Regions from separate parts of the Mesorhizobium australicum WSM2073 genome, predicted to be linked through region 2. Evidence: riboswitches for the same ligand, from Rfam matches in the RefSeq annotation. Region 2 holds a riboswitch; the other holds the start of a gene.
What was found. Region 2 has a riboswitch for S-adenosylmethionine ahead of metX (homoserine O-acetyltransferase MetX). Riboswitches for the same ligand answer to the same signal wherever they lie in the genome.

Region 1 (11,176 bases), 1.7 Mb from region 2:
ACGCCACCAACATCGCCGAGACCATCTACTATATCGTCACCGGCGACCAGATGCCCGCCGACCGGCCGAAAGGCGACAAGACCGACAAAATCGGCCTCCCCGAGGCGCTGCCGGTGAAGTGAACGCACATCCTCTCGAACGCTTGATCATATTGCGCTAGACTATCCCAAGATAAGCTTGCCGGTTCCCCAGGGAAGGCAACGCTTTCGGGAGGCTGCCATGGAATATGTCCGGGAGTTCAAGGCCTCGCCGCCGACATCGGGCATCATCGCCTGCGGTGTCTATACCGCCGGGCGCCGTATCGCCGATATTCCGATCGAGGAAGCGGGCGAATGGGCCAAGAAGTCGGGACATGTCGTCTGGATCGGGCTGCTTGAGCCTGACCGCGAACTTCTGCTGCGCGTCAAGGCGCAGTTTCATCTCCATGAGCTGGCGATCGAGGATGCCGAGCATCCGCACCAGCGGCCAAAGATCGAGCAATATGGCGATGCGCTGTTCATCGTCGCCCGCACGGCGCAGCTGATCGACGGGCGCGTCACCTTCGGCGAGACACACCTGTTTGTCGGCTCAGGCTATATCGTCAGCGTCAGGCACGGTCCTTCGACATCCTATGCCGCCGTGCGGCAGCACTGGGAAAGCTGCCCGCACTCGCTGGCCAAGGGCGAGGATTTCGTCCTCTATGCCATTCTCGACTTCATCGTCGACAATTACATGCCCGTGCTCGAGCAGATCGAGGATGAGGTCGAGGCGATCGAGGACAAGGTCCTGCTGAAGCCGATGACCGGCCCCGACATCGAACGCCTTTACATGCTGCGCCGCGACCTCCTGCGCCTGCGCAACGCGGCATTGCCCCTGGTGGAAGTCTGTCGCCGGCTGACCAGCGCCGACCTGCCGCAGATCCATTCGGCCATGCACCCGCTGTTCCGCGACGTTACGGATCATATCCGTACCGTCCAGGAGAAGATCGACAGTCTGCGCGAGGTGCTGGCCTTTGCCTTCGAGGCCAGTCTTCTGGTCGGCCAAAGCCAGGAAACGGCGATCTCCAAGAAACTCGCTTCATGGGCGGCCATCCTGGCGGTGCCAACCGCATTCGCCGGCATCTACGGCATGAACTTTACCGACATGCCGGAGCTGAAGATGGCATATGGCTATCCGATGGTGCTGGCCACCATCGCGCTGATCTGCTGCTTCCTGTATTGGCGCTTCAGGAAGAACGGCTGGCTGTGAGGAAGTCGGTAGTGAGTAGTGAGTAGTGATTAGTGAGTAGTCGGTTGTGGGAGCGCTTATTTACTCACTACTCACTACTCACTACTCACTACTCACTCTCAGCGATTGCGCCGCCGCTCCGCCGCCGGCTGGAACGCCACGCGGGCATGGTATTTACAGTAGGGACCGGTTTCAGCGGCTTCGTTGCCGCAGAAATTGAAGTCCTCCGAAAGTGGATCGCCGTTCGGCCATTTGCAGGTGCGCTCGGTCAGTTCGACGAGCTGCAGATGCCGTGAGATCGGCACTACGACGTTCTCGACCGGACGGATGTAGTGCCGCGCCACCGGTTCGGCGTCGAATTGCGTCTGAAGGGCCGTCGCGCCGATCGAAGTCGTGACGTGGCGTGCCGTGCTTGCGGCGCGCGCCACCGATTTCTGGGCGGTCGATCCCTGCGTAGCCTTCTTCTGGCGCGCCGGCGTCGCTGTTGCGCGACCGCGACCCGACAGCTTCAGCCGGTGCACCTTGCCGATGACGGCATTGCGGCTGACCCCTCCAAGCTGCGCAGCAATCTGGCTTGCGCTCAGACCCTCCGACCACAGTTTTCTCAAGAGTTCTACCCGCTCGTCAGTCCAGTTCATGACCGCGCTCCTTATAAGCGTGCGGCAATCAGAATCCATTCCCGACCCAGCACCACTGCTGGGGCAGACACCACATATATCTGGTGATTAGGTCCGCCGCACGAAATCTAGTTATTTCTCGACTACAACTACTCTATGCGCTGACTCGGTGACAAGAGTCCCAAGTGCAACACGAATCGGTTTTTTCGGTTTTCCCCAACTTGCCCGGTCGCTCATGAGCCGGCGTTGCGTCGGGAGCTTGCCGCGCGCCACTACGCGACGTTTTCGTTGACTTCATGGCCGAAAAACACGATAAGCCGCAGAAGGCCGCCGCTTTGGCGGCTTTTTTGATTTTCCGGTACCGGAGACGCATATAATGAGCGGTTCGGCGCTTTACGAGACCTTTGCTCGCGCACCCCTGGCCTTCGACCATGGGGAAGGCACTTGGCTGGTTACCGACAAGGGCGAGCGATATCTTGATTTCGCCGGCGGCATCGCGGTCAACTCGCTTGGCCACGGCCATCCGCATCTTGTCGCGGCCCTCACCGAACAGGCGGCGAAACTCTGGCACGTCTCCAATCTCTATGAGATTCCGGGGCAGAGCAGGCTTGGCGAGCGGCTGGCTGATGCCACCTTCGCCGACAAGGTATTCTTCACCAATTCCGGCGCCGAGGCGCTGGAATGCGCGATCAAGACGGCGCGGCGCTACCACTTCGTCAAGGGACATCCCGAGCGCTTCCGCATCATCACCTTCGAGGGCGCCTTCCATGGCCGCACGCTGGCGACCATCGCGGCAGGCGGCCAGTACAAATATCTCGAAGGCTTCGGACCCAAGGTCGAAGGCTTCGACCAGGTTGGCTTCGACGACATCGACGCCGCCGAGAAGGCGATCACGCCCGAGACCGCCGCGATCCTGATCGAGCCGGTGCAAGGCGAGGGCGGTATCCGCCCAGTACCGACACAGTCGCTCAAGCGGCTGCGGCAGCTCTGCGAACAGCACGGCCTGTTGTTGATATACGACGAGGTCCAGTGCGGCATTGGCCGTACCGGCAAGCTGTTCGCGCATGAGTGGTCCGCGGTGACGCCCGACATCATGGCAATCGCCAAGGGCATTGGCGGCGGCTTCCCGATGGGCGCCTGCCTTGCCACCGACGAGGCGGCCGTCGGCATGACCGCCGGCGTGCACGGCACCACATTCGGCGGCAATCCGCTGGCAATGGCGGTCGGCAACGCCGTGCTCGACGTCGTTCTGGAAGACGGCTTCCTGGAGGATGTCCAGCGCAAGGCGCTGCTGATGAAGCAGGGGCTAGCCTCGATAGCCGACGAATTCCCCGAAATCGTCGAGGATATCAGGGGCACCGGGCTGATGCTCGGCCTCAAATGCGCGATGCCCAACGGCAAGGTGAACATGGCGCTGCGCGACCAGCATTTGCTGGCGGTTCCGGCCGGCGACAACGTCATTCGCCTGCTGCCACCGCTCACCGTCACCGACGCCGAGATTCACGAAGCGCTCAACCGCATCCGCGCCGGCGCCAAGGGCCTGTCGGAGGCGATCGCCTCCGCCGCCGCGAAGTAATCCGGAACCATTCCTGATGTCAGTTCGCCATTTCACTGATCTTTCCACCGTTTCCGAAGGCGATTTGCGCTTCATGCTGGATGATGCGGTGACGCGAAAGGCGCGTCTCAAGGCCGGCGAGCGGACCAAGCCGCTCGAAGGCAAGGTGCTGGCCATGATCTTCGACAAGCCGTCGACGCGCACGCGCGTTTCTTTCGACGTCGGCATGCGCCAGCTCGGCGGCGAGACCATCATGCTGACCGGCACCGAGATGCAGCTCGGCCGCTCCGAGACAATCGCCGACACCGCCAAGGTGCTGTCGCGCTACGTCGATGCGATCATGATCCGCACCACTTCGCATGAGCGGCTGCTGGAGCTGACCGAGAATGCCACCGTTCCGGTGATCAACGGGCTGACCGACGACACCCATCCCTGCCAGCTGATGGCCGACATCATGACCTTCGAGGAGCATCGCGGTCCGGTGGCCGGCAAGACGATTGCCTGGACCGGCGACGGCAACAATGTGCTGCACTCGCTGCTCGAAGCCTCGGCACGGTTCCGCTTCAATCTCAACGTCGCCGTGCCCGAAGGCAGCGAACCGGCGCAGAAGCATATCGACTGGTCCAAGGCGCATGGCGGCAAGCTGCATTTCACCCGCTCGCCCGAGGAAGCCGTCGACCAGGCCGACTGCATCGTCACCGATTGCTGGGTATCGATGGGACAGGAACACCGTGCTCGCGGGCACAATGTCTTCTCGCCCTATCAGGTCAACGCGGCGCTGATGGCCAAGGCCAAGCCGGATGCATTGTTCATGCACTGCCTGCCGGCCCATCGCGGCGAGGAAGTGACCGACGAGGTCATCGACGGGCCGCATTCGGTGGTCTTCGACGAGGCCGAGAACCGGCTCCATGCCCAGAAGGCAGTGCTTGCCTGGTGCCTCGGTGCTTGAAGTGTCTTGGTGCTTGAAGTGTCTTGGGGCTTGAAGTGTCTTGGGCGCCCGAAATGCCCAGGCGCCAGAAATGCCCAGGCGCTTGATCTGCGGCGGCGCGATGCCTATCTGCGCCGCATCACGCAAATCAAGCGCGTTTGGACGCATGTGCCCACCAGGGCCGCATGGCCGCGCCCTGGAGCTTTGTCATGTTGGAAAGCCATCAAGTGACTGAACATCACCCCAAACTCGGCGAGTTCGGCTACGCCGGCGACGATCACGTCGTTCCCTTCGAGGTCGGTCCGCTCGACGTGCGCGGCCGCACGGTCCAGCTTGGGCCGATGCTCGACGCCATCCTTGGCCGCCACGATTATCCCGAGCCGGTCGCCCGCCTGCTGGCGGAAGCCTGCGTGCTGACCGTTCTGCTCGGCACCTCGCTCAAATTCGAAGGCAAGTTCATCCTGCAGACCCGTACCGACGGGCCTGTAGACATGCTGGTCGCGGACTTCTCCACGCCCTCGGCACTGCGCGCCTATGCACGCTTCGATGCGGATCGGCTCGAAGCACTGGTCGCGGCAGGCGAGACGTCCCAGCAGACGCTGCTTGGCAGCGGCGTGCTGGCGCTGACCATCGACCAGGGCGCCCATACCCAGCGCTACCAAGGCATCGTCCAGCTCGACGGCGAAACGCTGGAAGACGCGGCGCGCACCTATTTCCGTCAGTCGGAACAGATCCCGACCGATATCAGGCTCTCGGTCGCCAAGCTGCTGACGCCCGGGATCGGCGGCGCGCGCGAGCAATGGCGCGCCGGCGGCATCCTGGCGCAGTTCCTGCCGCAATCGCCCGAGCGCATGCGCATTCCGGACCTGCCGGGTGGGGACGGCGATCCGCGCGAGGAAGTCCACAATCCGGCCGATAATTCCTGGCAGGAACTCCTGGCCTTGCTCGGCACCATCGAGCCGACCGAATTGATCGACCCGACCATAGGCGCCGAGCGGCTGCTGTATCGTCTGTTCCACGAGCATGGCGTGCGCGTCTTCGGCGGCGTTCCCGTGGCCGACCAGTGCTCATGCTCCCGCGACAAGATCCGTGGCATCCTCGAAGGCTTCTCAGCGCAGGAGATCAAGGACAGCACAGAGGATGGCGGCATCCATGTCGCCTGCGAATTCTGCTCGACGCAGTACGACTTCGATCCGGCCGAGTTTGCGGCTCAGTAAAGCCTTTCCTTCTCCTCGTTCCGCGGGGAGAAGGTGCCCGAAGGGCGGCTGAGGGGCGGCGCGACCGTCGGCGCTCAGTTCACCGTGCGCCTTGTCCCCGGCAGATCGAGCGAGAAGGCCGGGATGGCGATGTCGAACGTCTCGCCGCGCTTGTTGCGCATCGTGTAGCGTCCGACCATGATCCCGGAGGGTGTCGAGAGCGGGCAGCCGGACGTGTACTGATAGCTGTCGCCGGGATTGAGTTCCGGCTGGTCGCCGACAACGCCCGGCCCGCGCACCTCCTCGACCCGGCCGGCACCATCGGTGATGTGCCAATAGCGCGACAGAAGCTGCACGAACTCGTCAGACTGGTTGTCGATCGTTATCTGATAGCCCCAGACGTAGCGGTTCTCTTGGGGATTTGAACGATCCTCCAGATAGAACGGCCTGACCTGCACTTCGATGTTGCGCGTCACGGCGCGGTACATGAGCGGCTCCAAAACAATCCGACGACTTTCGACGCTCGCGGTGAGCAGGTCAACGTGCGCGTCTTGTCGCGCCTGGGATTGAAACGCAGGTGCCGGCAAAGAATGTCATTTAAGTGACACACGACAATGGTGGTGTGCGCGAACCGGGCGACTCGGCCCTCTGTCGAACTGTTGAAAACGGCCGCGACGCGGGCCGACTTCCGGAGTGACCAGATCTCGATGGAACTCACTCTCATATCCGCCTCGCTTTCGACCGCACTCATCCTCTCGAACGCTGCCAGCATCCTGCTTGCCGCTTCACAGCTGAAACGGCGCACCACGATTGCCCCGCCGGCGGGCAGATCGCCGGCGGTGTCGATTGTCGTCCCGTCGCGCGGCGTCGAGCCATTCACACATGAGACGCTGGAACGCGCCTTCGCGCTCGACTGGCCGCGCTACGAACTGATCTTCTGCGTCGCCCATGCCGACGACCCGGTGGTCAAACTGATAAACAGGGCGATTGCCCGGGTTCCGCAGGTGCCGGCCCGGCTGTTGATCGGCGACGACCGTGTCAGTGCCAATCCAAAGCTCAACAATTGCGTCAAAGGCTGGGAAGCGGCGCGCCACGACTGGATCATTCTTGCCGATTCCAACGTTCTGATGCCGAGGGACTATGTCGAGCACATGATGGCGGCGTGGCAGCACGGTACCGGCCTTGTCTGCTCGACGCCGATCGGCTCCAGGCCAGATGGTTTCTGGGCCGACGTCGAATGCGCCTTCCTCAACACATTGCAGGCCCGCTGGCAGTATGCCGGTGCGGCGCTCGGCCTCGGCTTCGCCCAGGGCAAGAGCATGCTGTGGAACAAGCCGATGCTGGACGCCAATGGCGGCATACGCGCGCTGGCCGCCGAGATCGCCGAGGACGCCGCCGCAACCAAGCTGGTGAACGGCCTCGGCCTGCGTGTCAACCTCGTTGCGGCGCCCTTCGAGCAGCCGCTCGGCCAGCGCACGTTTGGCGAGATCTGGTCGCGCCAGGCCCGCTGGGCGCGCCTGCGTCGCGTCACCTTCCCGCTGTTCTTCGCGCCCGAGATCCTGACTGGTGCGGCGGTCCCGCTGGCTCTTGCGCTGATTGCCGCGGCGAGCGCCGGCGTCAGCCTCTGGGCAACCGCGATTGCCGTGCTGGCGGCATTCTATCTTCCGGAATGCGCTCTGGCCCTGGCCAAGGGTTGGCACGTCTCGACGGGCATGATCGCGGCGACGGTCGCGCGGGACGTCATGCTCCCGGCCATCTGGGCGCGCGGCTGGCTCGGCGGCGCCGTCGACTGGCGCGGCAACGCCATGACCATCCGCACCAAGACGGCGGAACTGGAGGAGACGCCATCGAGCGCTTGATCGCTGCTGACGACGCTGCCTGGACGAAACCTATTTGGCGGCCTTCAAGGCTTGCGCGATATCTTCCAGCAGGTCGTCCGTATCCTCCAGGCCGACCGACAGCCTGAGCGTACCGGGCCCGATGCCGAGTTCGGCGCGGGCCTCGTCGCTGAGGTTCTTGTGGGTGGTCGTCGCCGGATGGGTGATCAGGCTCTTGGCATCGCCCAGATTGTTCGAGATCAGCACGATGTCGAGGGCGTTCTGCAGGGCGAAGGCCGCCGGCTTGCCGCCCTTGACGTCGAGGCAGATCAGCGTCGAGCCACCCGACATCTGCTTCTTGACGATATCGGCCTGCGGGTGGTCGGCGCGGCCGGGATAGATGACGCGGGCGATCTGCGGCTGCCCGGCCAGGAAGTCGGCGATCCTGCCGGCGCTCTCGGTCTGCTGGCGCACGCGCAGCGGCAAGGTTTCCAGGCCCTTCAGCAGCGTCCAGGCGTTGAACGGCGACAGGCTGGGACCGGTGTGGCGGAAATAGTCGTGCAGGTTCTCGTCAATCCACTTCTTGTCCGACAAGATGACGCCGCCCAGGCAGCGGCCCTGGCCGTCAATGTGCTTCGTGGCCGAGTAGACGACGATGTGCGCACCAAGCTGCAACGGCTTCTGTTGCAGCGGCGTGGCAAAGACATTGTCGACGACCAGCCGCGCGCCGATCGAATTGGCAAGCGAGGCGACGGCGGCGATGTCGACGACCTCGAGCGTCGGGTTGGTCGGGCTTTCCAGGAAGAACAGCTTGGTGTTCGGCCTGACCGCCTTTTCCCAATTGGCGATCTCGGTGCCGTCGACCAAGGTCGCCTCGATGCCATAGCGCGGCGCCAGCGTCTCGACCACCCAGCGGCAGGAGCCGAACAGCGCGCGCGCGGCCACGATGTGGTCGCCGGCCTTGACGCTGCACAGAAGGGCAGCCGTCACCGCCGCCATGCCCGACGCCGTGGCGCGCGCGTCTTCGGCGCCTTCAAGCGCGCACATGCGCTTTTCGAACATGTCGACGGTCGGGTTGGCGTAGCGCGAATAGATGAAACCAGGCTCTTCGCCCTTGAAGCGGGCCTCGGCGGCCTGCGCCGTCTGATAGACATAACCCTGGGTCAGGTACATCGCCTCGGAGGTTTCGCCGAAGCCGGAACGCAGGGTTCCGCCATGCACGAGTGCCGTCTGAGGTTTCCAGTTGCGCTTCTTGGTGCTCATCGCTTTGTTCCAGACACAAAAAAACCGGCCGCGAAAGTCGCAACCGGTCCATACGGCCTTGCGGCCCGACGGTCCTTTAGCGACTTGTTTAACGTGGCTGCAAGCCGACCGGCCAAATCACCACGGGATAACGACCCTTTAGACCCGCGCCACGCTTGCGTCAATTGCCGGCTTCATTAAGACGTTTGTACCAAGGCAGGTTCCGCAGAAGTGCCCGGCGGTTTTGCGGCAAGATCCTGCAACAAACAAGAACCTGCAACGAAAGAGACCAGTCTTGGGGCGGAGCCAGACTTTGCGGCAGACAGGCATTCTTCCCGATCAGGACATTTCGGCGCTGTTCCGGTCCGGCGCGCTGAAGTCGCCGCGCGCGCTCGATGCCGACCAGATCCAGCCGGCAAGCCTTGATCTCAGATTGGGCGAAAGGGCCTGGCGGGTTCGCGCCTCGTTCCTGCCCGGTCCCAACCACAAGGTGTCGGAAAAGCTCGATCGGCTGCAACTGCACGAGATCAGTCTGACCGAAGGCGCGGTCCTCGAAACCGGCTGCGTCTATATTGTGCCGCTGCTCGAAAGTCTGGCCCTGCCGGCTGACATTTCGGCCTCGGCAAATCCGAAGAGCTCGACCGGGCGGCTCGACATCTTCACCCGCGTCATGACCGATCGGGGCCACGAGTTCGATAAGATCGCCGCCGGCTACAACGGTCCGCTCTATCTCGAGGTCAGCCCGCGCACCTTTCCGATCATCGCGCGCACGGGTTCGCGCCTGTCTCAAATCCGCTTTCGCACCGGCAACGCGCTGCTCTCGGAAGCCGAGTTGCATGAACTGCATCGTGCCGAGATGCTGGTCGCCACGGAGCCACCGAACATTTCCGGCGGCGGCATCGCGCTGTCGATCGACCTCAATGGCGACAAGGATGGGCTGGTCGGCTATCGTGGCAAGCACCACACCGGCCTCGTCGATGTCGACAAGCGCGCTGCGCAGGATGTCCTCGACTTCTGGGAGCCGATCCACAAGAGCCGCGCCGGCGAACTGGTGCTCGATCCCGACGAATTCTACATCCTCGTCAGCCAGGAGGCGGTGCATGTGCCGCCGCTCTACGCCGCCGAGATGACGCCATTCGATCCGCTGGTCGGCGAGTTTCGTGTCCACTATGCCGGCTTTTTCGATCCGGGTTTCGGCCATTCGGCGGCCGGCGGCACCGGCAGCCGGGCGGTGCTCGAAGTACGCAGCCACGAAGTGCCGTTCATTCTCGACCACGGCCAGATCGTCGGCCGGCTGGTCTACGAGCATATGCTGAAGCGACCGCAGGCGCTCTACGGCACCGATCTCGGCTCGAACTACCAGGCGCAGGGCCTGAAGCTGTCGAAGCATTTCCGCGCCGTGCGCTAAGGTCGAAGCTGCCGATCCCCCCACGAGGGGCCTTGTGGAAGAGAAGCCCGGCAGGGCAGAGCGGACGCGAAGGGTTGCTGCCCTCATTCATCCCGCGATCTGTTGAGAGCCGAAGGCGTGACTGGAACCTATTGCTAGATCGGCGGGACAGCGCCCCGCTCTGGCTTGCCAGCCATTCCCCACGAGAGGGGAATCACGCGCTCATGGCTTCAAAGCGCCTTCACCGACACCTTCACCGGCTTTTCGATCTCGAGCGGGTTGCGCAGCGGCAGTCCGAAGTCCCCGGCCTCGATCTCGAACACGTCGCCGGCCTCCGTCTTGATGCCGTCGGCGAAGGATAGCGTCGCGGTGCCGAACATATGCACATGCACGTCGCCAGGCTGGCGGAAGGCCGAATATTTGAAGTGGTGGTGTTCGAGATTGGCGATGGTGTGGGACATGTTCGTTTCACCCGACAGGAAGGGTTTCTCCCACAATGCCTTGCCGTCGCGCAGGATACGCGACGTGCCGCGGATGTCCGAAGGCAGGTCTCCGATCAGGATCTCCGGGCCGAAGGAGGCATTGCGCAGCTTGGAATGGGCTAGGAAGAGATAGTTGACGCGCTCGGTCACATGGTCCGAGAATTCGTTCGACAAGGTGAAGCCGACGCGGAATGGCGCCCCGTCATCGCCGATGACATAGATCCCGGCGACCTCTGGTTCCTCGCCGGCATCCTTGGCAAAGGCCGGTGACATGAGCGCCGCGCCAGGCGCGACTGCCATGGTGCCGTTCCCCTTGTAGAACCATTCCGGCTGCACGCCGACCTGGCCTTTCGCGGGCTTGCCGCCTTCCAGTCCCATGCGGAACATCTTCATGGAATCGGTGAGTTGCTCCTCGCCGTCGGTGCTGAGCTTCTTGTGCATGGAATCGCGCGTCGCGGCCGACCCCAGATGCGTCAGCCCGGTGCCGGTCAAGTGCAGATGCGCCGGGTCGGGGTGGTTGATCGGCGACAGCAGGCGCCCCCGCTTGTAGGCGGCGTCGAGATCGATCGTCTCGCCAAGCCCCTTGCGTTCGATCAGGGCGGCCAGGCCGACGCCGGTGCGGGCAGCCTCCATCGCCAGCGAATAGACGCTGCGCGCCCCGTTGATGATCCGGGTCTTCCCGCCGCTGCGGGCAACGACACGGATCGTCTCGGCGTCGTCGAGAATCTGCGAGATCAGCATGATCA
Region 2 (11,176 bases):
TGTCGGTGCGGCACATGAACTGTTCGATTTCGACCGGCATCGCATTTCTCCATTTGCCGCCGCAGACATAGGGCGCCGCTGCGTGAATGTCATCCCGGATGAGAAAGCGAATGTCATCCCGGATGGCGAGCAAAGCGAATGTTATCGTGGGATGTCAAATTGACATCCGCCGTGCCGGCCGCTTTGGCCTTTTGTTGAATCCGGCTGACATCACGGCTACATCCCTGACATGCATTCCGACATCGTCGACCTTCGTTCCTTCTATTCGACAACGCTCGGCCGGTTCGCCGAGCGCTCGATCACCATGGCGCTGTCGTCGATATGGGCCGCGGTGCCCAATGAGCGGCTGGTCGGCCTGGGCTATACCTTGCCCTGGCTGGAACGCTTCGGCACCGACGCCGAGCGGGTCTTCGCCTTCATGCCGGCGACCCAGGGCGCCGTGGTCTGGCCGGCGGCCGGGCCAACGGCGACGGCCCTGGTGTTCGACGAGGAACTGCCACTGGTCGATTCCTGCATCGACCGCATGCTGCTCGTCCATTCGCTCGAACACGTCGAAAACCCGCGTGAAACGCTGAACGAGATCTGGCGGGTGCTGTCGCCGGCCGGGCGCGTCGTCATCGTCGTGCCAAACCGGCGCGGTGTCTGGGCGCGTTTCGAACATACGCCGTTCGGCAATGGCCGGCCCTTCTCACGCGGGCAGCTCACCGAATTGCTGCGTGAGGCGAATTTCACGCCCGCCGCCTGGTCGGATGCGCTGTTCTTCCCGCCATCGCGGCGGCGTTTCATGATGCGCTTCCACAATGTGCTGGAGCGCGCCGGCCGGAGGCTGTGGCCGATCTTTTCCGGCGTCATTGTCGTCGAAGCGCAGAAACGGCTCTATCAAGGCGTGCCGGTGGCCCAGCGTGCGTCCCGCCGCGTCTTCGTGCCGGTGCTGTCGCCGCATGGCGCGACACGGCTCGGCCGGCGGGCCGAGGCAAGGGGTGTGGCATCGCCCCGGCAAGTGACACCTTCGTGATCGCGATGGAAACTTGCATCGCGCCGCGTCTTTCCGACCTATCTGTCGTGCTGGGCTCGCGGAGTGGTTGAGGGGCTGCCGCCGTCGGCTCCCTTCATCCGGTTTCAGCTTCGCTACTGAACGCAAGGACCTCGGCCATGGCTGATCAATTGGACAATCAGGCCACCATTCAGCCGGTCGCCGTCGCCAGCAGCCTGCGCGATCAGGTGGCGACGATCAAGCGGGCGCTGATCGGATCGCCGGTTCGCAAGTGGTTGCTGTGGACGTCGCTCGGCATCATGGGCGTCATTATCGCGACGTCGATCGGCCAGGTCTTGCTCAACCGCTGGAACCAGCCCTTCTACGATGCCCTCGCGCGCCGCGACATGGCGGCCTTCCTGCATCAGCTGATGGTCTTTGCCATGATCGCCGGCGGACTGCTGGTGCTCAATATCGGCCAGACCTGGCTCAACCAGATGATCCGGCTGAAGTTGCGCGAGGCGCTGACGCTGGACCTGATCGACCAATGGATGCGGCCGGCGCGCGCCTTCCGGCTGGCCAATGCCGGCGCCATCGGCGTCAATCCCGACCAGCGCATGCAACAGGATGCCGCGCATCTCTCGGACCTGTCGACCGATCTTGGTGTCGGCCTGCTGCAGTCGTTCATCCTGCTCGTGTCCTTTGTCGGTGTGCTGTGGGAACTGTCTTCGGGCTTCGTCTTCCACGTCAACGGCTGGTCGCTGGCGATACCGGGCTACATGGTTTGGGCCGCGTTCCTCTATGCCGGTACCGCCTCGTGGCTGAGCTGGCTGGTCGGGCGGCCGCTCATCAGCCTCAACAGCGACCGCTATACGCGCGAAGCGGAACTGCGCTCCTCGATGGTGCGCGTCAACGAGAATGTCGATGCCATCGCGCTGTACCGTGGGGAGGATGACGCCAAGCGACGGCTGCAACTCGACCTCGGCACGGTGCTGGGCGCCATGCGGCGCATCTACACCGCCCAGATCAATCTGTCCTGGGTAACCGATACCTATGGCTGGATCACGGTCGTGGCGCCGATCCTGGTCGCCTCGCCGGTCTATTTCTCGGGGGATATCAGCTTTGGCGGGCTGATGATGGCGGTCGGGGCCTTCAACCAGGTCCACTCCTCCCTGCGTTGGTTCATCAACAACATCGGCAGCATTGCCGACTGGCGCGCCACGCTGATGCGTGTCGCCGACTTCCGCATCGCGCTCGATGAAACCGATGTGCTGCACGACAAGGAGAAGCGCATCGAATTCGCCGACAACGCCAATGGCAACCTGACGTTCGAGAAGCTTCAGGTGGCATCGCCGGACGGATGCACCAAGCTCGCCGACCAGCATGTCGAAATCCATGCCGGCGAGCGCGTCATGATCACCGGTGAACCGGGCGCCGGCAAGACGCTGTTCTTCCGCGCCATTGCCGGGCTGTGGCCGTGGGGCAGCGGGCGGATCGGCCTGCCGGCGGGGGAAACCATCATCTTCGTGCCGCGTGTGCCCTATTTGCCGGCCGGCACGCTGCGCGAGGTCCTCAATCACCCGAACGGGCATGCGCCGGCGAACGACGCAGACATTTCAGCGGTGCTTGCCGAGGTCGGTCTTGGACGGCTGTCGTCGTCGCTCGACCGCGTCGGACGCTGGGACCATGAGTTGGGCGATGACGAACAGCGATTGCTTGGCGTGGCCAGGCTCGCCTTGCGACAGCCAAAATGGGTGATCATCGACGAAGCCATGGATGCGTTCGACGGACCCTCGCTGCGGCGCGTGCTGTCGCTGCTGGAGAAGCGCCTGCCCGGCGCCGCGATCATCAACATCGGGCGCGGCCAGCACAACAATCAGTTCTTCCCGCGTTCCCTGACGATCGTTAAGGATTCCGACGCGCCCGCGCTGAAACCTGCCCACGTCAGGGCGGGTGCCATCGAGCCGCCGCCAGCCGCGGCAAGCCTCCACCACAGGAAGTAGCAGTTTTTCCCCCGTTGCGGCCCGTTGCCTGGCCGCCAAGGCCTGGCGGTCGGCATCTCGCTGCCGGACGAGAAGGAATGCGCCCTGCAACGCGCCGTGCTCGATCGCTGAGCTGTCGCCGGTCAGGCCGGTGGAATTCCAAACTTGCCACGAACTTCGTCGTAGAGGTCGCGCCGCCAGCGGCGGCCGTGGAGATAACCGTTGATCAGTTCCGGCAATGAATAACCAAGCGCATCAGACGAGCGGTTGGCCATGTATCCTGCAAATGCCTGTGGTATTCGCCCCCGGAGAATATCGGCGATGATCTGCCGCGTGATCATAAAGGGAGGGACATGGGGGTAGGAGCGAGCGATGTGCGGATGCTTACTCATCAGGATCGCGTAGGCTTCGACATAGCCGTCCCTGCGGCCTGAAATCGAATTCTGCGAATTGTGCTTCGTCCAGTCGATATCTTCCGATAATTGCGCGCCGAAGCGCTGTGCGAAGCGCAGCAGAAGCTCGCGGTCCTGCATCCGGGGAATGTCGCTGTCATAGCCCCCGATGGCCAGCAAAGCCTCGCGCCTGGCCGTTATAGCCGATCCGGCTATGAAGGCCGTTTGCGCAACCACCGCCCGCTCCAGCATTGGCGGGTTCAGAAAAGCGCCGCGGTTGACGCAGGCGGTGCCGCGGCCACCCTTCACCGAGACATATGAGGAGAGCAGGACTTCGAGCGCTGGATTGTCGTCGAACCATGCCAGCGTCCGTTCGAGCCGGTGCGGCAGGAAGAGATCGTCCGAATCAAGAAAAGTCACCACGGGCGCCCGGGCTAGCTCGATGCCGGCATTCCTGGCGGCATTGGCGCCGCGCCACTTCGCGCCGACATAGATCAGCCGGGGGTCATGGATGCGGGCGAGCGCCGCCTCGGTCCCGTCCGTCGAACCATCGTCGATGACGATATGTTCAAATCGCGGCATGCTCTGGGAAAGCACGCTTTGGACGGCGCGGAGCACCGTTTCGCGCCGGTTGTGAGTCGGCGTGATCACCGTGACGAGGGGCGCCTGTTCGGTGTTCCCGATCATATCACGTCGGTCGCCTCCAGCGCGTAAACACCCTTCGCGCCAGGTCCTTTGATCATCGGGATGGCTAAATGGATCGGACTTCCCCCTGGATGGGCCTCATCGGATTCGGTGCGACGCTACAAAAAACAACCTGCCATGTCACCCCGTCGTGCCGTCGTTCGACCGACCAGGCATGATGAATTCCAGCTCATGGCGCTTCAACTGCAACACTTTCGCACCCGCTGAAAGACGCGCGGCCACCCTCAAGGATTGGCAGTCGCGCCTGCGGGCGTCGCCCATTTCATTATCGCTTCAGCAGGAACACTGCTTGTTGGCCAAAGAAATTCCAGAACCACCATGGCATCGACAGGCCGATCTTCTGGCCGTTGGCGTCGAGCGCGGTCGCCTTCTCCACTGTCGCGCCAAGCTCTTCGCACAAATTGACGAAGTCTCGGATCGTGCAGAAGTGGATGTTGGGCGTGTCGTACCAGGAATAGGGCAGGTCGCTGGTCACAGGCATGCGGCCCTTGACGAACAGCGACAGGCGCACCCGCCAGTGACCGAAATTGGGGAAAGACACGATCGCCCGGTTGCCGATCCTGAGCAGCTCGTCGAGCACCAGCTTCGGGTTGCGGGTGGCCTGCAGGGTCTGCGACAGGACAACGAAGTCAAAGCCCTTGTCGGGATAGAATTCGAGATCGGTGTCGGCGTCGCCCTGGATGACACTGAGACCGCGCGCCACGCATTCGTTGACGCCACGCTGCGACAGCTCGAGTCCGCGACCGTCGACCTGCTTGGTGTCCTGCAGCAATTCGAGCAATGAGCCGTCGCCCGAGCCGACGTCGAGCACACGCGATTGCGGCGGGATGAGGTTGGCGACGACCTCGAGGTCGACGCGTTGGCTGCCGTTGACGCTCATGGCTTCGCCTGGTGGACGGCGCGTGACCTTGGTCCGAAACGTCTGCAACTTTTCGGGGTCATGGCTTCGCCGTCCTGTTTGGCGCATGACCTTGATCCGAAACGTCTGCAACTTTTCGGGGTCATGCGCTGAGCCCCCTGGCGCGCGCGGCCGAGCCGATGAAGCCGTTGATGGCGGCAAACAGTTCCGGCTCGTCGAGCAGGAAGGCGTCGTGGCCGCGATCGGTCTCGATCTCGACGAAGGATACCGAGGCGCCGGCGGCGTTGAGTGCGTGGACGATGGAGCGGCTCTCTTCTGTCGGGAACAGCCAGTCCGATGTGAAGGACACCAGGCAAAAGCGGGTTTTCGTGCCGGCGAAGGCGTCGGCCAGCCGGCCGCCATGATCGGCGGCGAGGTCGAAATAATCCATCGACCGCGTCATGTAGAGATAGGAGTTGGCATCGAAGCGGTCGACGAAGGTCATGCCCTGGTGGCGCAGATAGCTCTCGATCTGGAAGTCGGCATCGAAGCCGAAGGTCAGCGCTTCGCGGTCCTGCAAATTGCGTCCGAATTTGCGGTGCAGGGCGGCTTCGGACAGATAGGTGATGTGGGCGGCCATGCGCGCCACCGCCAGCCCTTTCTCCGGGCGCTTGCCGTGTTCGAAATATTTGCCGCCATGCCAGTCCGGATCCGCCATCACGGCCTGCCTCCCGACTTCGTGGAAGGCGATGTTCTGTGACGAATGGCGCGCCCCGGTGGCGATCGGCAGCGCCGAGAACACGCGCTCGGGATAGCTCGACGCCCATTCCAGAACCTGCATGCCGCCCATCGAGCCGCCGAGCACGCAGAACAGTTTCTCGATGCCGAAATGGTCGATCAGCATCTGCTGCGCGCGCACCATGTCGCGGATGGTGATGACCGGCAGGTCGAGGCCATAGGGTTTACCCGTGGCCGGGTTGGTAGAGGCCGGACCGGTGGAACCCAAGCAGCCGCCGATGACATTGGAGCAGATGACGAAGAAACGGCTGGTATCGATGATCCTGCCCGGTCCGATCAGCACTTCCCACCAACCGGGCTTGCCGGTTACCGGATTGGTGCTGGCGACATGCTGGTCGCCGGTCAGCGCGTGGCAGACGAGGATGGCATTGGAGCGGGCATCGTTCAGCGTGCCATAGGTCTGGTAGGCGATCTGGAACGGCGACAGCAGCGTGCCGGCGTCGAGCTTGAGCGGCTTGTCGGGTCCGAAACGCAACACCGGGCTCGACGGTTGGTCGGCCTCGTTGTTGGTCTTTCCTGCACGCAGAGCGGCCATCACGTCTCTCTTGCTGCACCGTGCGCTCGTGGAAATCGTTGCCGATCTCCGCCGCCGATGCGTCCGTCCGGCCGGTCGCGGACAACAAAAAACCGGCATTGCCTTCGCAAAGCCGGTTACGTCACGCAAACGGCCCTTTAGCGAATTGTTTAACGTGGCTGCAAGCCGACCGGCCAAATCACCACGGAACTGTCATCGTCTTTCTAGAACCCGCCTGCCTCGCCGTCAATGGCGGCGGCTGGCACCACTGCCACCTCTCGACATTGCGTGCCATGGCTTGTATTTCCGCAGCGGCCTCCGGATGGAGGCGTTTTCGACGGATTTTGCAAGATATGAACCAGACACCGGATCAGGCACGTCCAACTCCGCGCGCGGGCATCATGGACATAGAGGCCTATGTGCCCGGCAAAAGCTCGGCGGCCGCCGGTGTGGCCAAGGTCTACAAGCTGTCGTCGAACGAGAATCCGCTTGGGCCTTCGCCGAAGGCGATCGAGGCCGCGCGCGAGGTCGCCGGCAAACTCGACATCTATCCCGACGGCAGCGCCAAGCGGTTGCGCGAGGCTATCGCCGAGGTGCATGGCCTCAACGCGCAAAACATCATCTGCTCCAACGGGTCGGACGAGATCCTCGGCCTGTTGGCGCAGACCTATCTCGCGCCCGGCGACGAGGCTATGTTCACCGAACACGCCTTCATGGTCTACAAGATCTACATCCAGTCGGCAGGTGCCACCCCGGTCGTGGTCAAGGAGACCGACGAGCGCGCCGACATCGACGCGATGCTGGCGGCCGTCACGCCGCGCACGAAAATCGTGTTCCTGGCCAATCCCAACAACCCGACCGGCACCTATGTGCCGTTCCAGGAGGTGCGCCGCCTTCATGCCGGACTGCCGGGAAACGTGCTCCTGGTGCTCGACGCGGCCTACGCCGAATATGTCCGCCGCAACGACTACGAAGCCGGCATCGAGCTGGCCGGCAGCGCCGAGAACGTGGTGATGACCCGCACCTTCTCCAAGATCGGGCTCGGCGGCGCGCGCATCGGCTGGATGTATGGTCCCCTGCATATCGTCGACGCCATCAATCGTGTACGCGGCCCCTTCAACGTCAATGCGACTGCGATCGAGGCTGGCATCGCCGCGATCCGCGACCGTGCCCATGTCGAGCGCAGCGTGGCGCATAACGAGACCTGGCTCACCTGGCTGAGCGGCGAAATGACCGGGCTCGGGCTGCGCGTGACGCCGAGCGTCGGCAATTTCCTGCTCATTCATTTTCCCGACGATCAGAAGCATTCCGCGGCGGCGGCTGACGATTATCTGAGCGCGCGCGGCTATATTCTGCGGCGCGTTTCAGGTTACGGCTTTCCCAACGCGCTTCGCATGACCGTCGGCACTGAAGAGGCCAATCGCGGCGTTGTCGCCGCGCTCACGACATTCCTGAAAAGCTAGAACGTCTAAAGAGCTGGAACACCATGGCATCACCGATGTTCGAAAAGATCGCGCTGGTCGGTATCGGCCTGATCGGCTCGTCTCTGGCCCGCGTCATCCGACGCGAGGGCTTGGCTCGCCATGTCGCCATCTCGACGCGCAGTGCGGCAACGCTCAAGCGAGCCGAGGAACTGGGCCTTGGCGATTCCTACACCATCGATGCCGGGGACGCGGTGCGTGATGCCGATCTGGTCGTTGTCTCGGTGCCGGTCGGCTCATCCGGCGCTGTAGCGGAGGAAATCGCGCCGGCGCTGAAAAAGGGGGCGATCCTCACCGATGTCGGCTCGACCAAGGCCTCGGTCATCGCGCAGATGCAGCCGCATGTGCCTGAAGGCGTCCATTTCATTCCTGGCCATCCGCTGGCGGGCACCGAAAAATCCGGCCCGGATGCCGGGTTTGCCGACCTGTTCGACAACCGCTGGTGCATCTTCACGCCGGTGCCGGGCACCGATCCGGAAGCGCTGGAACGGCTGTCGGAATTCTGGCGCCGCTGCGGCGCCAACATCGACACGATGGACCCGCAGCATCACGACATGACGCTGGCCATCGTCTCGCATCTGCCGCACATCATCGCCTACAACATCGTCGGCACCGCCGACGATCTGGAATCGGTGACCAAGACGGAAGTGATCAAATATTCCGCCTCCGGTTTTCGCGATTTCACGCGTCTGGCTGCCTCCGATCCGACCATGTGGCGGGACGTGTGCCTGCACAACAAGGATGCCATCCTGGAAATGTTGGCGCGGTTCTCGGAAGACCTGGCGTTCCTGCAGCGCGCCATCCGCTGGGGCGACGGCGACAAGCTCTTCGACCTGTTCACCCGCACCCGCGCCGTGCGCCGCTCGATCATCGAGGCGGGCCAGGATATCGACGCGCCCGATTTTGGCCGCCAGGCGGTCGAGCATCCGGCAAAGAGCTAGGTGATTTCAACCGGCCAGGCGGTTGCCATCATGGCGAGCGTCTCCGCCCGATCCGGCGCGCCCAGCCGGCCGCCGAAGCGCAGGCACTTGAGCGCGGCGGCCGCGCTGGCAAAGCGCAGTGCGTGCTCGACCGCCATGGCTTCCGCCAGCCCGACGGCAAAGGCGCCATGAAAGACATCGCCGGCGGCCAGCGTGTCGACCGCCTTGACCCTCGGTGCCTCGACATGGCGGGATGATCCGGCGCTTCGGTCGAACCACCAGGTACCCGCCGCGCCGCCGGTGACCGCGACGAACGCATCGGTGCGGGACGCCAAATCGGTGCAGGCGGTCTCCAGATCCAGCGCGTGGCCGCATATGATGCGGACCGCCGGCTCCGAGGCGACGATGTGCGAGGCGAGCGGCAATAATCGCTCCAGTACCGCCAGGGGCGCGGTATCGGCATCGAGTATGGCTGGGCGGCCGGCGGCGCGCGCCGCCTTAAGGGCAAGCGCCGCGGCGCCCGGCCAGCGCACGTCGGCCAGTACGGCGTCGAATGCCGTTATGTCGGTGAACGGCAAAACCTCGGGATCGGCCTGCGCGCGCGCGTCGTAGAAAGGCACGATGATCCGCTCGCCATGCGCATCGACCAGGATCGAGGCCAGTGCCGAGCGGGCGCCGCTGACGCGGCGTACATGGCTGCAATCGACGCCCTCGGCCTCTATCCCGGCAATCAGCAGATCGCCGACCGGATCGTCGCCGGCGCTAGCCCATAGCGACACCTCGGCACCCAGGCGATGCGCGGCGCAGGCCGCGCTCGTCGCCATGCCCGAGGCGATCTGGATGCCGTCCGAGGCGATGAATTTTCCCTGATGCGTGGGCAGTGATTCGACACGAAGAATGGTGTCAAGCGTCAGTGCGCCGACGCTCAGCAGCTTTGCCGGCCCCGCCATCCGTTAGTTGACCGGCTTGATCTTGCCCAGCGGAATGAAGCCGAGGGAAGCCTTGCCCTTGACCACTTTCAGCGGCATGGACGGTTCGCTGCCAAGCAGCGCCAGGGCGCCAAAACCCTGCTCGATCGCATTCTTCTGCTCGGGTATGGCGCCGGCAAGAATAGATGCCACCGCCTTGGGATCCTTGATCCTGATCATCAGGTCGGCGTCGACGAGACCCTCGGCATCGACTGACAGCGGCCCGGAAACGGTGACGCGCGCCGTGCCGGACGACAGATCGAGGTTGCGGATTTCGATCCGCTGGCCGCGCAGGCTTTTCACCTGCGTGCCGATCAGCGCCACGCCGTTCTTCAGTGTCACGTCGCCGCTGGCATCGAGCGCCGGCAACACCCGCCCGCCGATCGCGTCGGCATCGATCTCGAGATCGCCAAAGCTGCCGACATAATCGAGATCGCCGTTGTTGGGCTGCAATTGGCCTGACGCCTTGCCGGCACTGAACAGTTCCACCGGATCGGTGTCGTCGGCCGGGTCGGTCTGGCCCGACAGGCCCTCGGCCTGCAGCGCTACACGCCGGGGCAGCGGGTACCACAATTTGACGTTGGCCTGCAGATTGTCCCAGTCGATCCAGAGCGGCATCATGCCGGGGACGGAGGTCCGGAGTGGACCGCGTAGATTGGCAACAGGCGACAAGGGCTGGACGATCTGGGCGACGGCGTTGAAGGAGCCGGCCGAGGCAGCAATGCTCTTGGCGTCGTCCTCGTAGGCGAGGTTGTCGCAAGAGACGGCAAAGCTCAGTGGATAGCCACCGACCTGGAGGTTGGCGCAACCGGCCTCGATGCCGCTCTTGTTGAGCGTGGCAACCGCCTTTTCGGCCTCGGACCGGACCCTGCTGGCCAGATAGAACCAGCCGGCGCTGTAAATGGCGAACAGCACGAGGATGAACGCGGCAAGCCACCACAGGCGGCGACGGTTACCCGGTTGGCGTTCGTCACTTGACGTCATGCTTTGGCTCTCATTAACGCATGGATGGTGTGGACGGATTCTCAGGTTCCGAACACTAGGTAGACAGAGACGGATGGAAAAAACACCGGTTACCGGTGCGGTGCTGCCATTCTTTTTGCAATCAGGCGCGGTGATATGGGCGATTTTTGGGTGTTCGGCTACGGTTCGCTGATCTGGCGGCCGGGTTTCGCTCATGTCGAGACACGACGCGCCCGCCTGCATGGCTATCGCCGCTCGCTCTGCGTCTATTCCTTCGTGCATCGCGGCACGCGCCAGCGGCCCGGACTGGTGCTTGGCCTCGACCATGGCGGCTCCTGCGTCGGCCTTGCGTACCGCGTCCCTGGCGAATTGCGCGACGAGGTCATTGCCTATCTGCGCGAGCGCGAACTCGTCACCAGCGTCTATCTCGAGCGGACGCTCAAGGTTCGCCTCGACGGCGGTGGCACGGTGGAAGCCGTGGCCTACGTCGTCGACCGCAAGCATGAGCAATATGCGGGCGCGCTGGACGCGGCGGAGGCGGCGGCCGTGGTGCGCGGCGCGGTCGGCCGATCCGGTGACAACGAGGATTATGTGCTGAGCACGCTGAAGCATCTGGAAGCGCTCGAGATTCGCGACCACTGG

Region 1: linked by a shared signal. The riboswitch ahead of MESAU_RS29265 (O-succinylhomoserine sulfhydrylase) and the one ahead of metX (homoserine O-acetyltransferase MetX) in region 2 are both predicted to bind S-adenosylmethionine.

Annotation. Positions count from the first base shown of each region.
Region 1 covers NC_019973.1:6,134,542-6,145,717, reverse strand. The annotation lists gene phoU (phosphate signaling complex protein PhoU) at 1-122, shown strand, start outside; gene MESAU_RS29300 (magnesium and cobalt transport protein CorA) at 220-1,227, shown strand; gene MESAU_RS29295 (GcrA family cell cycle regulator) at 1,326-1,844, opposite strand; gene MESAU_RS29290 (aspartate aminotransferase family protein) at 2,200-3,399, shown strand; gene argF (ornithine carbamoyltransferase) at 3,416-4,327, shown strand; gene MESAU_RS29280 (Hsp33 family molecular chaperone) at 4,492-5,523, shown strand; gene apaG (Co2+/Mg2+ efflux protein ApaG) at 5,598-5,990, opposite strand; gene MESAU_RS29270 (ceramide glucosyltransferase) at 6,210-7,361, shown strand; gene MESAU_RS29265 (O-succinylhomoserine sulfhydrylase) at 7,392-8,582, opposite strand; SAM riboswitch at 8,639-8,716, opposite strand; gene MESAU_RS29260 (2'-deoxycytidine 5'-triphosphate deaminase) at 8,875-9,969, shown strand; gene araD1 (AraD1 family protein) at 10,179-11,171, opposite strand.
Region 2 covers NC_019973.1:1,634,390-1,645,565, forward strand. The annotation lists gene gloB (hydroxyacylglutathione hydrolase) at 1-40, opposite strand, end outside; gene MESAU_RS07805 (class I SAM-dependent methyltransferase) at 230-1,015, shown strand; gene MESAU_RS07810 (ABC transporter ATP-binding protein/permease) at 1,153-2,976, shown strand; gene MESAU_RS07815 (glycosyltransferase family 2 protein) at 3,099-4,034, opposite strand; gene metW (methionine biosynthesis protein MetW) at 4,318-4,932, opposite strand; gene metX (homoserine O-acetyltransferase MetX) at 5,054-6,223, opposite strand; SAM riboswitch at 6,341-6,418, opposite strand; gene hisC (histidinol-phosphate transaminase) at 6,556-7,665, shown strand; gene MESAU_RS07835 (prephenate/arogenate dehydrogenase family protein) at 7,689-8,624, shown strand; gene MESAU_RS07840 (sugar kinase) at 8,621-9,553, opposite strand; gene MESAU_RS07845 (DUF2125 domain-containing protein) at 9,557-10,555, opposite strand; gene MESAU_RS07850 (gamma-glutamylcyclotransferase) at 10,691-11,176, shown strand, end outside.